4 regions of the Variovorax sp. 54 genome follow, and region 3 is predicted to be linked to each of the others. Evidence: predicted binding sites of a transcription regulator. Region 3 holds the regulator's gene; each other region holds the start of a gene.
What was found. Region 3 encodes LexA, which represses DNA repair genes until DNA is damaged. Its sites were predicted from a motif close to ACTGTATNNNNATACAGT; they were not measured.
Positions count from the first base shown of each region.

Region 1: the regulator LexA is predicted to act here: its motif matches at 981-998, upstream of CLU95_RS25030 (PA0069 family radical SAM protein).
Region 2: the regulator LexA is predicted to act here: its motif matches at 2,044-2,061, upstream of CLU95_RS17090 (ATP-dependent helicase).
Region 4: the regulator LexA is predicted to act here: its motif matches at 1,062-1,079, upstream of recA (recombinase RecA).

Region 1 is NZ_PEFF01000001.1:5,476,535-5,479,463, forward strand. It holds gene CLU95_RS25020 (thiol-disulfide oxidoreductase DCC family protein) at 1-240, opposite strand, end outside; gene CLU95_RS25025 (GbsR/MarR family transcriptional regulator) at 309-902, opposite strand; gene CLU95_RS25030 (PA0069 family radical SAM protein) at 1,037-2,131, shown strand; gene CLU95_RS25035 (alpha/beta fold hydrolase) at 2,141-2,929, opposite strand, start outside.
Region 2 is NZ_PEFF01000001.1:3,675,914-3,678,842, forward strand. It holds gene CLU95_RS17075 (5'-methylthioadenosine/adenosylhomocysteine nucleosidase) at 1-47, shown strand, start outside; gene CLU95_RS17080 (YoaK family protein) at 53-805, opposite strand; gene corA (magnesium/cobalt transporter CorA) at 862-1,848, opposite strand; gene CLU95_RS17090 (ATP-dependent helicase) at 2,074-2,929, shown strand, end outside.
Region 3 is NZ_PEFF01000001.1:6,389,322-6,392,250, forward strand. It holds gene CLU95_RS29295 (D-2-hydroxyacid dehydrogenase family protein) at 1-451, opposite strand, end outside; gene CLU95_RS29300 (hypothetical protein) at 619-1,002, opposite strand; gene lexA (transcriptional repressor LexA) at 1,150-1,833, opposite strand; gene CLU95_RS29310 (asparaginase) at 1,907-2,893, shown strand; gene adk (adenylate kinase) at 2,907-2,929, opposite strand, start outside.
Region 4 is NZ_PEFF01000001.1:3,123,891-3,126,819, forward strand. It holds gene recA (recombinase RecA) at 1-998, opposite strand, end outside; gene CLU95_RS14470 (MarR family winged helix-turn-helix transcriptional regulator) at 1,145-1,630, shown strand; gene CLU95_RS14475 (response regulator transcription factor) at 1,696-2,370, shown strand; gene CLU95_RS14480 (sensor histidine kinase) at 2,438-2,929, shown strand, end outside.

The sequences.
Region 1 (2,929 bases), 910 kb from region 3:
GGCGCGGATGGCGTCGACGCCCACGCGCAGTTGGCTAGCGGCATCGACCGCGTGCAGCGAACGCATCAGCGCCTCGCGCGGTGCCGGGCCGTCCGCGAAACCGGCGGGTGAGCAGTCGACCAGGCGCAGCCGGCCGGCGCTGTCGCGCGCCTGCATGGCGCCCATTTCGGCCGTGCACAGCGGGCAGGTGGCGTCGAAATAGACGGTGAGCGGGTAGATGGCGGGGGCGAAGCGGGTCATGGCGTTCTTGGTTCTCGATATTTCAGTCAAAACAGAAATAAGAAGGCAAAAAAAGGACGCGGCCTTTCTCAGATCATCGGCAGGCTGGCGTGGTGCGCGTCGGGGTCGTCGCCCTTGTCTGCGGGAGGTGGCGGCGTGGTGTCGCCGCGCACGAACTTCTGCACGCTGGCGCCGAGCGTGAGCACCTTGTCGAGCGTGCCGGGCGACAGCCGCAGCATTTCGTCGGCCCAGGTGGCGAGCTTGTCCATGAGTTCCATGGTGGAACGGATGCGGTCTTGCGCGTCGGCCGGCTCCTTCTGGAAGTCGGGGCTGGACACCAGTTCGCGCAGCACGCGCACGGTGGGGTCGAACTCGCGTTCCTTGCGCTCGCGCACGACGGTGCGGAACAGCTCCCACACGTCGACGCTGGTCTCGAAGTAGTCGCGCCGATCGCCCAGCGTGTGGGTGACGCGCACGAGGTTCCAGGCCTGCAGTTCCTTCAGGCTGTTGCTGATGTTGGAGCGGGCGACACCGAGCGTGTCGCACAGCTCTTCGGCGTGCATCGGCTTGCCGTGCGCGAACAGCAGGGCGTGGATCTGCGAGACCGTGCGGTTCACGCCCCACATGGAGCCCATCTCGCCCCAGTGCAGGACGAACTTGCGTTGAATGTCGGTGAGTTCCATGGCGCCGAGTTTAGGATTTCCTAAATTTCTGTCAAGACAGAAACAAAAAATTCTGCAGCACCGGGTCAAAAGTGAAATACTGTATGAATAAACAGTTATTCACCTTGTTTCCTGTTTCCTTCCAAGGACCCGCCATGCCCGCCGCCCAGGTTCCCATCCACATCATCAAGGGTCGTGGCGCGGCCACGCGGCTCGCGCACCGGTTCTCCAAAGACGAACGCAACGCCTTCGACGACGGCTGGGGCACGCTGGAAGAAGGCGAGGCCGAAGCCGCCGAACTGCTGCCGCTGGCCACCGAGGTGCGCTTCGAAGACGTGAAGTCGGTGCTCAGCAGCAACGAGTCGCCCGACATTCCGTTCGACCGTTCGCTCAACCCGTACCGCGGCTGCGAGCACGGCTGCATCTACTGCTTTGCGCGGCCCACGCACAGCTACCTGAACCTCTCGCCCGGCCTCGACTTCGAGACCAAGCTCATCGCCAAGCGCAACCTCGTCGAGGTGCTGCGCGCCGAACTCGGCCGCAAGAGCTACCGCCCCAGCAACCTCGCCATCGGCACCGCCACCGACTGCTACCAGCCCATCGAGCGCGAGCTGCGGCTCACGCGCGGCGTGATCGAGCTGCTGAGCGAGGTGCGGCATCCGTTCGCGCTCATCACCAAGTCGAGCGCCGTGGAGCGCGACCTCGACCTGATCGCGCCGATGGCGGCCGACCGGCTCGCGGCCGTGTACGTCACGATCACCACGCTCGACGGCGAACTGGCGCGCAAGCTCGAGCCGCGCGCCGCGGCGCCGCACCGGCGGCTGCGCACCATCCGCACCCTGGCCGACGCCGGCGTGCCGGTGGGCGTGAGCGTGGCGCCGCAGATTCCGTTCATCACCGAAGACATGGAGCAGGTGCTCGAGGCCGCCTGGGAGGCCGGCGCGCGCAGCGCCTTCTACACCGTGGTGCGTCTGCCGTGGGAGGTGGCGCCGCTGTTCAAGGAATGGCTCGAGCTGCACTACCCGCAGCGCGCCGAGCGCGTGATGGCGCGCATCCATGAGATGCGCGGCGGCAAGGACTACGACGCCGACTTCGCCACGCGCATGAAGGGCTCGGGCCTGTGGGCCGACCTGATCCACCAGCGCTTCCAGAAGGCGACGAACCGGCTGGGCTTCAACCGCGAGCGGATTGCGCTGGACACCAGCGCGTTCCGGCCGCCTGGCGCTGCGGGGCAGGGCAGCCTGTTCTAGGTCCTGTACCTAGTTCTTGCGCAGGAACTCGCCCACCAGCTGCGTGGTGGCCTGCGGGTTCTCTTCCATGATCCAGTGGCCCGAGCCGGGCACGATGCCTTCGGTCACGTCGCTGGCGGCGAAGCGCATGACCACCGCCATCGTCGGGCCGAACGACTTTTCTCCGCCCACCGCCAGCACCGGCATCTCCAGCTTGCCCTGCGCCAGGAAGGCCTTGTTGTCGATGGCGTCCTGGTCGAAGGCCGCGAACTGCGAGAAGCCCGCATGCATGTTGCCGGGCCGCGCGTACAGGCGCGCGTAGTGCCGGCGCGCGGCTTCGCTGAAGCGGGCCGGCGTGGCCGAGAACTCGTTCCAGAAGCGATCGAGGTAGATGCGCTCGCGCCCGGCCACCAGCCGCTCCATGTCGGGGCCGCCGAAGCGGAAGTGCCACAGCAGCGGGTTCTTCAGAATCTCTTCCCAGGGGCCCACGCCCGGCACCGGCGCGTCGATGAGCACGAAGCGCGTCACGCGGTCGCGGTGCTGCGCCGCAAAAGCGTAGCCGACCATGTTGCCGATGTCGTGCGTCACCAGCTGGGTCTTCGTGATGCCGAGCTTGTCGAGCAGCTGCGCCACGTCCTGCCCCTGGGCCTTCTTGTCGAAGCCCGTGGTGGCGCGTGCCGACAGGCCCATGCCGCGCAGGTCGGGCACCACCACCGTGTGGTCGCGCGCGAGCACGTTGGCCATGGGGGCCCACATGTCGCCGGTTTCGCCGTAGCCGTGCAGCAGCGTGACGGCGGGGCCGGTGCCGCCCACGCGCAC
Region 2 (2,929 bases), 2.7 Mb from region 3:
CGCTTGTCGACGCGTGGCTTGCTTCCTTGCCGCGCGACGTGGCCTGAAGCACCTACGGCGCGAGCCGGCGCAGCGACGGCAGGTCGCGCAACAGTGGCGGGATCGACAGCGCCAGCAGCAGCGCGGCCAGCGGCACGACGCAGATGAATCCCACGTGCTTGAAGCCCAGCGCGCCGACCGCGCCGCCGAGCACGAACATGCCGACCAGCCCGCCGCAGCGACGCAGCCTGCTGCGGTCGTGGCGCACCGGCAGCGGTGTGGACGGCGCGCGCCGGTTCCAGTAGAGCATCTTGCCCAGCTCGATCCCCACGTCGGTGATGTTGCCGGTCATGTGGGTGGTGCGCGTGCTGCCGCCCGAGGTCTTCGACGCCACGGCGTTCTGCAGCCCCATGATGAACGACAGCAGCAGCACCGTGAGTGGCACCGCGAACGGCGTGGCCCAGGTCAGCGTGATGGCGCCGGCGAGCCCGAACGGGAACATCAGCGCGGCCTCCAGCAGCAGCGGCAGCGCATACACGCCATGCAGCCGATGTTGTCGCGCCCAGTTCACCAGCACCGCGCAGACCGCCGCGCCGCTCACGAACGCGAGGATCGCGCCCACCGCGTTCAACAGCAGCGTGAGGTTGCCCAGCACCATGCCGTCCGCCAGCTGCGAGGCGAAGCCGGTCATGTGCGAGGTGTACATGTGCAGCACGAGGAACCCGCCCGCATTGACGGCGCCGGCATTGAAGGCCAGCAGCAGGCCGAGCGCGGTGTTCGTCGACGGCGCGCGGTGGCGGTTGGTGAGGAAACGAAGTCTGCGCACGGGGCCCTCCAGGTCAACTGCCTGTCGACAGTCACTCTAGCACCCAGTGTGAAGAACTACTTGAGCCAGCCGCGCCGGCGGAAGTACCACATCGGCACCAGTGCGCTGGCTGCCATCAGCGCGATGGCGTAGGGGTAGCCCATGGCCCAGTCGAGTTCGGGCATGAACTTGAAGTTCATGCCGTAGATGCTCGCGATCAACGTGGGCGGCAGCAGCGCGACGCTGGCCACCGAGAAGATCTTGATGGTCTTGTTCTGGTTGATGTTGATGAAACCGACGGTCGCATCCATCAGGAAGTTGATCTTGTCGAACAGGAAGGCCGTGTGGTTGTCCAGCGATTCGATGTCGCGCAGGATCTGCCGCGCTTCTTCGAACTGCTCGGCGTTGAGCATCTTGCTGCGCATCATGAAGCTCACGGCGCGGCGTGTGTCCATCACGTTGCGGCGGATGCGGCCGTTCAAGTCTTCCTGCCGTGCGATGAGGCCGAGCACCTCGCCGGCCAGCTCGTCGGTGACGTTGCCCGACAGCACTTTCTTGCCGGCCACTTCGAGCTCGTCGTAGATGTTCTCCAACGTGTCGGCCGAGTATTCGGCGTCGGCGTCGAAGAGCTTGAGCATCACTTCCTTGGCGTCTTCGATCAGCCCCGGTGCGCGGCGTGCGCGCATGCGCAGCAGGCGGAACACGGGCACGTCTTCGTCGTGGATCGAGAACAGCACGCCGCGGCTGCGCAGGTCGGTGTTGTGCTGGTTGAGGATGAAGGCGACGCGCACCGTGCGCGGGTCTTCGTCGTCGTCGATCAGGAAGTCGGAGCGGATGTGCAGTTCGCCGTTGTCTTCTTCGTAGAAGCGCGCCGATTCCTCGATGTCCTCGTCCATCGCGTCTTCGGGAATCGAGAGGCCGTAGTACTGCTTGATCCAGCGCTTTTCTTCGAGCGTGGGCGACTCGAGGTCGACCCAGATCGGCTGGAACTTGGAGAGCTCTTCGAGCGACTCGATCTCTTCCTGGACGAGACGGCCGTTGGCGAGCGTAAAGATATTGAGCATGGGCTCACTCCCGGGAATGACTGAACGATGGGCGAGGGAGGGGCGCTTTCAATTCCCGCAGACCCGGCGTCAGTACATCACGCGCGGCGTCGCAAGGGAGTTGAAAGCTGCCGAGACGGGGCGGTTTCCATGGGGAGTCTCCGGTTGCAGCGAGGCGCGATTATGTCACTGGCCACTGGGCCACAAGGTGCATGGACTGGACGGACATACAGTAAAGTCGTGCCCATGCAGACCCCTGCGTCCCCCGTTCTTTCCGCCCCTCCGAAGACGCAAGCCGAGCGCCTGGCCGCGGCGCTCGCCGCGCTCAACGACGACCAGCGCGCGGCGGTCGAGCACGGCGTGGGCGCAGCGGTCGGCGAGGACCACAGGCCGCTGCTCGTGATCGCCGGCGCCGGCTCGGGCAAGACCAGCACGCTGGCGCACCGGGTGGCGCACCTGATCGCGGGCGGGGTCGATCCGCAGCGCCTGCTGCTGCTCACGTTCTCGCGCCGCGCCGCGCAGGAAATGGAGCGCCGCGCGGGCCAGGTGCTGGCGCGTGTGCTGGGCCTGAAGTCGGAGCGCCCGCCGGCGCTGCCGTGGGCCGGCACCTTCCACGGCATCGGCGCGCGGCTGCTGCGCGAGTACGCCGCGCAGATCGGGCTCGACGAGAACTTCACCATCCACGACCGCGGCGACGCCGAAGACCTCATGGGGCTGGTGCGGCACGAGCTGGGGCTGTCGTCCACGGTCAACCGCTTTCCGCGCAAGGGCACCTGCCTGTCGATCTACTCGCGCTGCGTGAACACGCGCGCGCCGCTGGCCGAGGTTCTGAAAGACAACTTTCCCTGGTGTGCCGAGTGGGAGGCCGAACTCAAGAAACTGTTTGGCGCGTACGTCGAGGCCAAGCAGCAGCAGAACGTGCTCGACTACGACGACCTGCTGCTCTACTGGGCCGAGATGGTCGCAGAGCCCGCGCTGGCCGCGCACGTCGGCGCGCGCTTCGACCACGTGCTGGTCGACGAGTACCAGGACACCAACCTGCTGCAGGCCGAGATCCTGCGGGCGATGAAGCCCGACGGGCGCGGCGTGACGGTGGTGGGCG
Region 3 (2,929 bases):
CCGAGCCCATGCCGAAATTCGGCGGCATCGACGCCGACTTGAGGCCCGACTGCTGCCAGGCCCCGTGCTTGAGGTTGCTGATGTACTGCGGCAGGCGGCGCATGGCCGCCATGATCAGCGCCCAGGTGAGTTCGGCGGGCGCCTGCGGCGAACCCGAGCCTTCGGCCACCGCCACACCGCGTTCGGTGCAGGCCGTGACGTCGATGTGGCCGCCGACGCGGCCGGTTTGGGAGATCAGCTTGAGCTTGGGCAGCTTCTCGATCAGTTGGCGGGATATCTGGCTGCGCTCGCGGATGAGCACGATGACGTCCGCATCCTTGAGGCGAACCGACAGTTGGCCGATGCCCTTGACCGTGTTGGTGTAGACCTTGGCGGCGTACGCGTCCAGCTTGGCAGCGCACTGCAGCTTGCGCACGGCGTCCTGGTAGTCGTCGAGGATCACAATGTTCATGGCATGCCATTGTGCCTCGCAGCATCGGCACGTCGCACGTGTGAACGTTTGGATACCCGGTGCCAGATGGCGTCCGGACGGCCTGTGCCAGACCGTTGGGGGTGAACCCACCGTGCGCGTACGGAGCACGCGGCTCCCGCAGACACGGCGGGTTTGTTCGCACTTTCTCAGTGCAGGTGGCCGGGGCGGGGCGTGCCGCTCCCGGTTTCCGCCGCTTCCAGTGCGGCGAGCCGGTCGAGTTCGGCACACACATCAGCCATGCGGCCGGAAATCACGACCCGGTTGGCACAGCCGCGCTGCGAGCCTTGGCGGTCGACCACGCGGACCACGCGCAGCGGACGGGCCGGCGTGGCAGCAGCGGAAGGCGAGCTGGCCGGCGTCGGGCTGCCGATGGCGCGTGCCGTGCAGGCCGGGCGGACCGACACGTAGCGCAGGCCGGCGGCAGCGTCACCACTGTCACCGCGCGACGGGCGGCGGGCGGGCATCCAGCGGGTGGCCAGCGATTGCAGGGGCGACCAGAAGTCGGCGATGGCGAGGAGGGCGATTCCCATGTGAACTCCAAAAAAGTATGAGGTTGAACACAGGCAGGATTTCTTGAATCGGCCGCAACAGGGTGATGGCGACTTCACGCCATACGCCCGCCACCTGTCGCGGCCGGATGAGGTGCTGCTGCTCGTGGGCAGCAGCAGGCCCCGGGCCTACATCAGCATGGTGTTGCGGATGAGGCCGACTGCGAGGCCTTCGATTTCGAAGGGCTCGCCGGGCTGGACGATGATGGTCGGGTAGTCGGGGTTCTCGGCGTGCAGCTCGATCACCTGCTTGTTGCGCTTCAGGCGCTTCACGGTGACTTCTTCGCCCAGGCGTGCCACCACGATCTGGCCGTTGCGCGCTTCCTTGGTGGCCTGCACGGCGAGCAGGTCGCCGTCCATGATGCCGGCGTCGCGCATCGACATGCCGCGCACCTTGAGCAGGTAGTCGGGCTGGCGCTGGAACAGCGTGTTCTCGACGTAGTAGGTCTGGTCGACGTGCTCTAGCGCAAGGATGGGCGAACCCGCCGCCACACGGCCGATGAGCGGCAGCGCGAGCTGGGCCATGCCGGGCAGCGAGAGCGAGAACTGGTTGCCTTCGCGGTGGCGCGTTTCGTGGAGCGAGCGCAGCGCATCGCCCTTGAGGCGGATGCCGCGCGAGGTGCCGCTGACGAGTTCGATGACGCCCTTGCGGGCCAGGGCCTGCAGGTGCTCTTCGGCGGCGTTGGCCGACTTGAAGCCCAGCTCGTTGGCGATTTCGGCGCGCGTCGGCGGCGCACCGGTGCGTGCGATGGCGGCCTGGATCAGGTCCAGGATCTGCTGCTGGCGGGCGGTAAGCTTCACTGCGAACTGCATAGTGGTTTCCTTGCGGCACTGGCTAGATATCCAGTACCTGTATTTTTAACCAGTTTTCAAAAGTTGACAAGCTATGACTCATTCCTCTTTGTCCGAGACGCGCCGCGTGGTGGTGCTGGGCACCGGCGGCACCATTGCCGGCAAGGCCGCCAGCAGCGGCGACAACATCGGCTACACCGCGGGGCAGGTGGGGGTGGCGGACCTGCTGGGCGGCATCGAGGCACCGACGGGCGTGACGCTGGTGGCGGAGCAGGTCGGGCAGCTCGACAGCAAGGACATGGACGCCGACACCTGGCGCCAGCTGGCCGCGCGCTGCGCGCATTGGCTGGCGCAGCCCGACGTGGCGGGCATCGTGGTCACGCACGGCACCGACACGCTGGAGGAAACCGCCTTCTTCCTGCACGCCGTGCTGATGCCGACAAAGCCGGTGGTGCTGACCTGCGCGATGCGTCCGGCGACGGCCCTGTCGCCCGATGGTCCGCAGAACGTGCGCGATGCGCTCGCGGTGGCTTCAATGGCGGGCGCGCAGGGTGTGACGGTGGTGTGCGCGGGCGCGGTCCACAGCGGCCTCGACGTGCAGAAGGTGCACACCTACCGCCTCGATGCTTTCGCGTCGGGCGATGCGGGGCCTGTCGGCTATGTGGAAGAGGGCGAGGTGCGGCGCGTTCGCGCGTGGCCGCAGGGGGCGTCGCTCGATGCTTCAAGGCTGGAGGCCGTGTCGAAGCCGTGGCCTCGCGTCGAGATCGTCATGAGCCATGCGGGCGCGAGCGGTGCGATCGTCGAAGCGCTCCTGCTTCCGTCGGCCGAGCCCTTGCGTGGGCTGGTCGTGGCCGCGACCGGCAATGGCACTGTGCACCACGCGCTGGAAGCCGCGGCGCTGAAGGCGCAAGCCACTGGCGTGGCGGTGCTGCGCGCCACGCGCTGCACGAACGGACGCATCCTGCCGAAGCCCGGTGACGGGCTGCGGGATGCAGGCGCACTCACGCCGGTGAAGGCGCGGGTCGCGCTGGTGCTGGAACTCTTGGGAGTGGCCGCCCTGCCGGAGTCGGAGGGCGGCTAAGAAGGCTGACGGATCAGCTGTTCAGCGCGGCAAGCG
Region 4 (2,929 bases), 3.3 Mb from region 3:
TTCTCGATCTCGCGCGACAGGTCGGGGTTCTCGCGCAGGAACTCGCGGGCGTTGTCGCGGCCCTGGCCGATCTTCTCGCCGTTGTAGGCGTACCAGGCGCCCGACTTGTCGATGATCTTGGCCGTGACGCCCATGTCGATGATCTCTCCTTCGCGGCTGATGCCTTCACCGAACAGGATGTCGAACTCGGCCGTCTTGAACGGCGGGCTCACCTTGTTCTTCACCACCTTCACCTTGGTTTCGTTGCCGATGGCTTCGTCGCCCTTCTTGATGGTGCCGATGCGGCGGATGTCCAGGCGCACCGAGGCGTAGAACTTCAGCGCATTGCCGCCGGTGGTGGTTTCGGGCGAGCCGAACATCACGCCGATCTTCATGCGGATCTGGTTGATGAAGATGACCATGCAGTTGGTCTTCTTGATCGTGGCCGTGAGCTTGCGCAGCGCCTGGCTCATCAGGCGGGCCTGCAGGCCGGGCAGCGAGTCGCCCATTTCGCCTTCGATTTCGGCCTTGGGCGTGAGCGCAGCCACCGAGTCGATGACGATCAGGTCGACAGCGCCCGAGCGCACCAGCGAATCGACGATTTCGAGCGCCTGCTCGCCGGTGTCGGGCTGGCTGATCAGCAGGTCGGACAGGTTCACGCCGAGCTTCTGGGCGTATTGCACGTCGAGCGCGTGCTCGGCATCGACGAAGGCGCAGGTGCCGGCCTGCTTCTGCATGGAGGCGATCACCTGCAGCGTGAGCGTGGTCTTGCCCGAGGATTCCGGGCCGTAGATTTCGATGACGCGGCCGCGCGGCAGGCCGCCGACGCCCAGGGCGATGTCCAGGCCCAGCGAGCCGGTGGAAACCACCTGGATGTCTTCGAGCGCCTCGCCTTCGCCGAGCCGCATGATCGTGCCCTTGCCGAACTGCTTTTCGATCTGGGCCAGTGCGGCCTGCAGGGCCTTGGCCTTTTCACTGTTGGCGACCGAGATGCTTGTGCCCTTGACGACTGCGTCCATGTGGAAATCTCCTTGAATATCAACGGTTTGTGTCGGGTGTCATCCATCTGCTTTTAACCACAGGCTGGATGCTTGAACAGTAGTGTAGGGGCTCATTGCGTTTCGCAAACCCACTTTAAAGTCAGTTTGCCTTACCATTTGTCGCCATGTCCGATCCCGCCTTTCCCACCGATCCCGATGCCTGGCGACAGACCCACCTGGGCCGCCTGCTGGGCCATGCGATGCGCCGCTTCGACGAACGCGTGCTGGCGCTGATGGCGCACGACATCGAGGTGCCGCTGGCGCTGTCGAACCTCGCGGCGCGCGCCCAGGTGAGCGCCGCGCACATCCACATCACGCGCCATCTGGCGCGCGAGGGTTCGCGCCTGACCGAGCTGGCCGAGCGCGCCGGCATGACCAAGCAGGCCATGGGCGCGCTGGTCGACCAGTGCGAGGCCTGGGGGCTGGTCACGCGCGGACCCGACCCGCTCGATGCGCGCGCGCGGCGCGTGCTGTTCACGCCCGACGGGCTGGCTTGGCTCGACGCCTTCCGCCGCGCCGTCACGCAGGCCGAACGCGAGTTCCGCGCCAGCGTGGGCGACGAGATTGCCACCGTGGTAACCATCGGACTCGAAGCCTATACGGCGGGCTAGACTTCGCTTCATGGGACAACGAGCGCCGAGGGGCGCCGACACTGACTGAGCCGGAGGTGGCGCACATGCGGATACTGATTGCCGAAGACGACCAGGTGCTGGCCGATGCCTTGCTGCGCAGCCTGCGCACCTCGGGCGCGGCGGTCGATCATGTGGCCAACGGCTCGCAGGCCGACACCGCGCTCATGACCCACAGCGAGTTCGACCTGCTGATCCTCGACCTCGGGCTGCCCAGCCTGCACGGCATCGAGATCCTCAAGCGCCTGCGCGCGCGCGGCTCGCAACTGCCCGTGCTGGTGCTCACGGCGGCCGACAGCGTCGAAGAACGCGTGAAGGGCCTGGACCACGGCGCCGACGACTACATGGCCAAGCCCTTCAGCCTGCAGGAGCTCGAAGCGCGCGTGCGCGCCCTCACGCGGCGCGGCATGGGCGCCACCAGCAACGCGATTCGCCACGGCCCGCTGGTCTACGACCAGGCCGGCCGCGTGGCGACCATCGACGGCAAGATGATCGAGCTGTCGGCGCGCGAACTGGGCCTACTCGAAGTGCTGCTGCAGCGCGCCGGCCGCCTGGTCAGCAAGGACCAGCTGGTGGACCGGCTGTGCGAATGGGGCGAAGAGGTGAGCATCAACGCCATCGAGGTCTACATCCACCGCCTGCGCAAGAAGATCGAAAAAGGACCGGTGCGTATCGCGACGGTGCGCGGGCTGGGCTACTGCCTCGAGAAGATTCCTTCCTGATGCGCCAGACCCTGCGGGCCGCCGGCACGCTGCGCCGCGCCGTGCACCCAAAGGCCTGGAGGCCGGCTTGAAGCTCTTCCAGCGCGCGCAGCGCTCCCTGTTCGGCGAAATCCTCGACTGGATGCTCACGCCGCTGCTGCTGCTCGTGCCGGTGAGCATCGGCGTGACGTGGCTGGTGGCGCAGGGCATCGCCAACGCGCCCTACGACCGCGCGCTGGAGCACAACGTGAAGGTGCTGGCCGAGCTGGTCACGGTGAAGCAGGGGCAGACGCACTTCGTGCTGTCGCAATCGGCGCGCGAGATCCTGCGCGCCGACGACGCGGGCCATATCTACTACCAGCTGCTCGACGGCCACGGCACGCTGCTGCACGGCGAGCGCGACCTGCCGCAGCCCAACGTGGACGACCCGCCCGGCACCAACGTGGTCCTGCTGCACAACAGCACGGTGCACGGCCAGCCGGTGCGCGTGGCCTCGCTGTGGATTCCCAGCGGCAGCGAGGACGTGCCGCCGTCGCTGCTGCAGCTGGCCGAGACGCGCGAGAAGCAGGCGGTGCTCGCC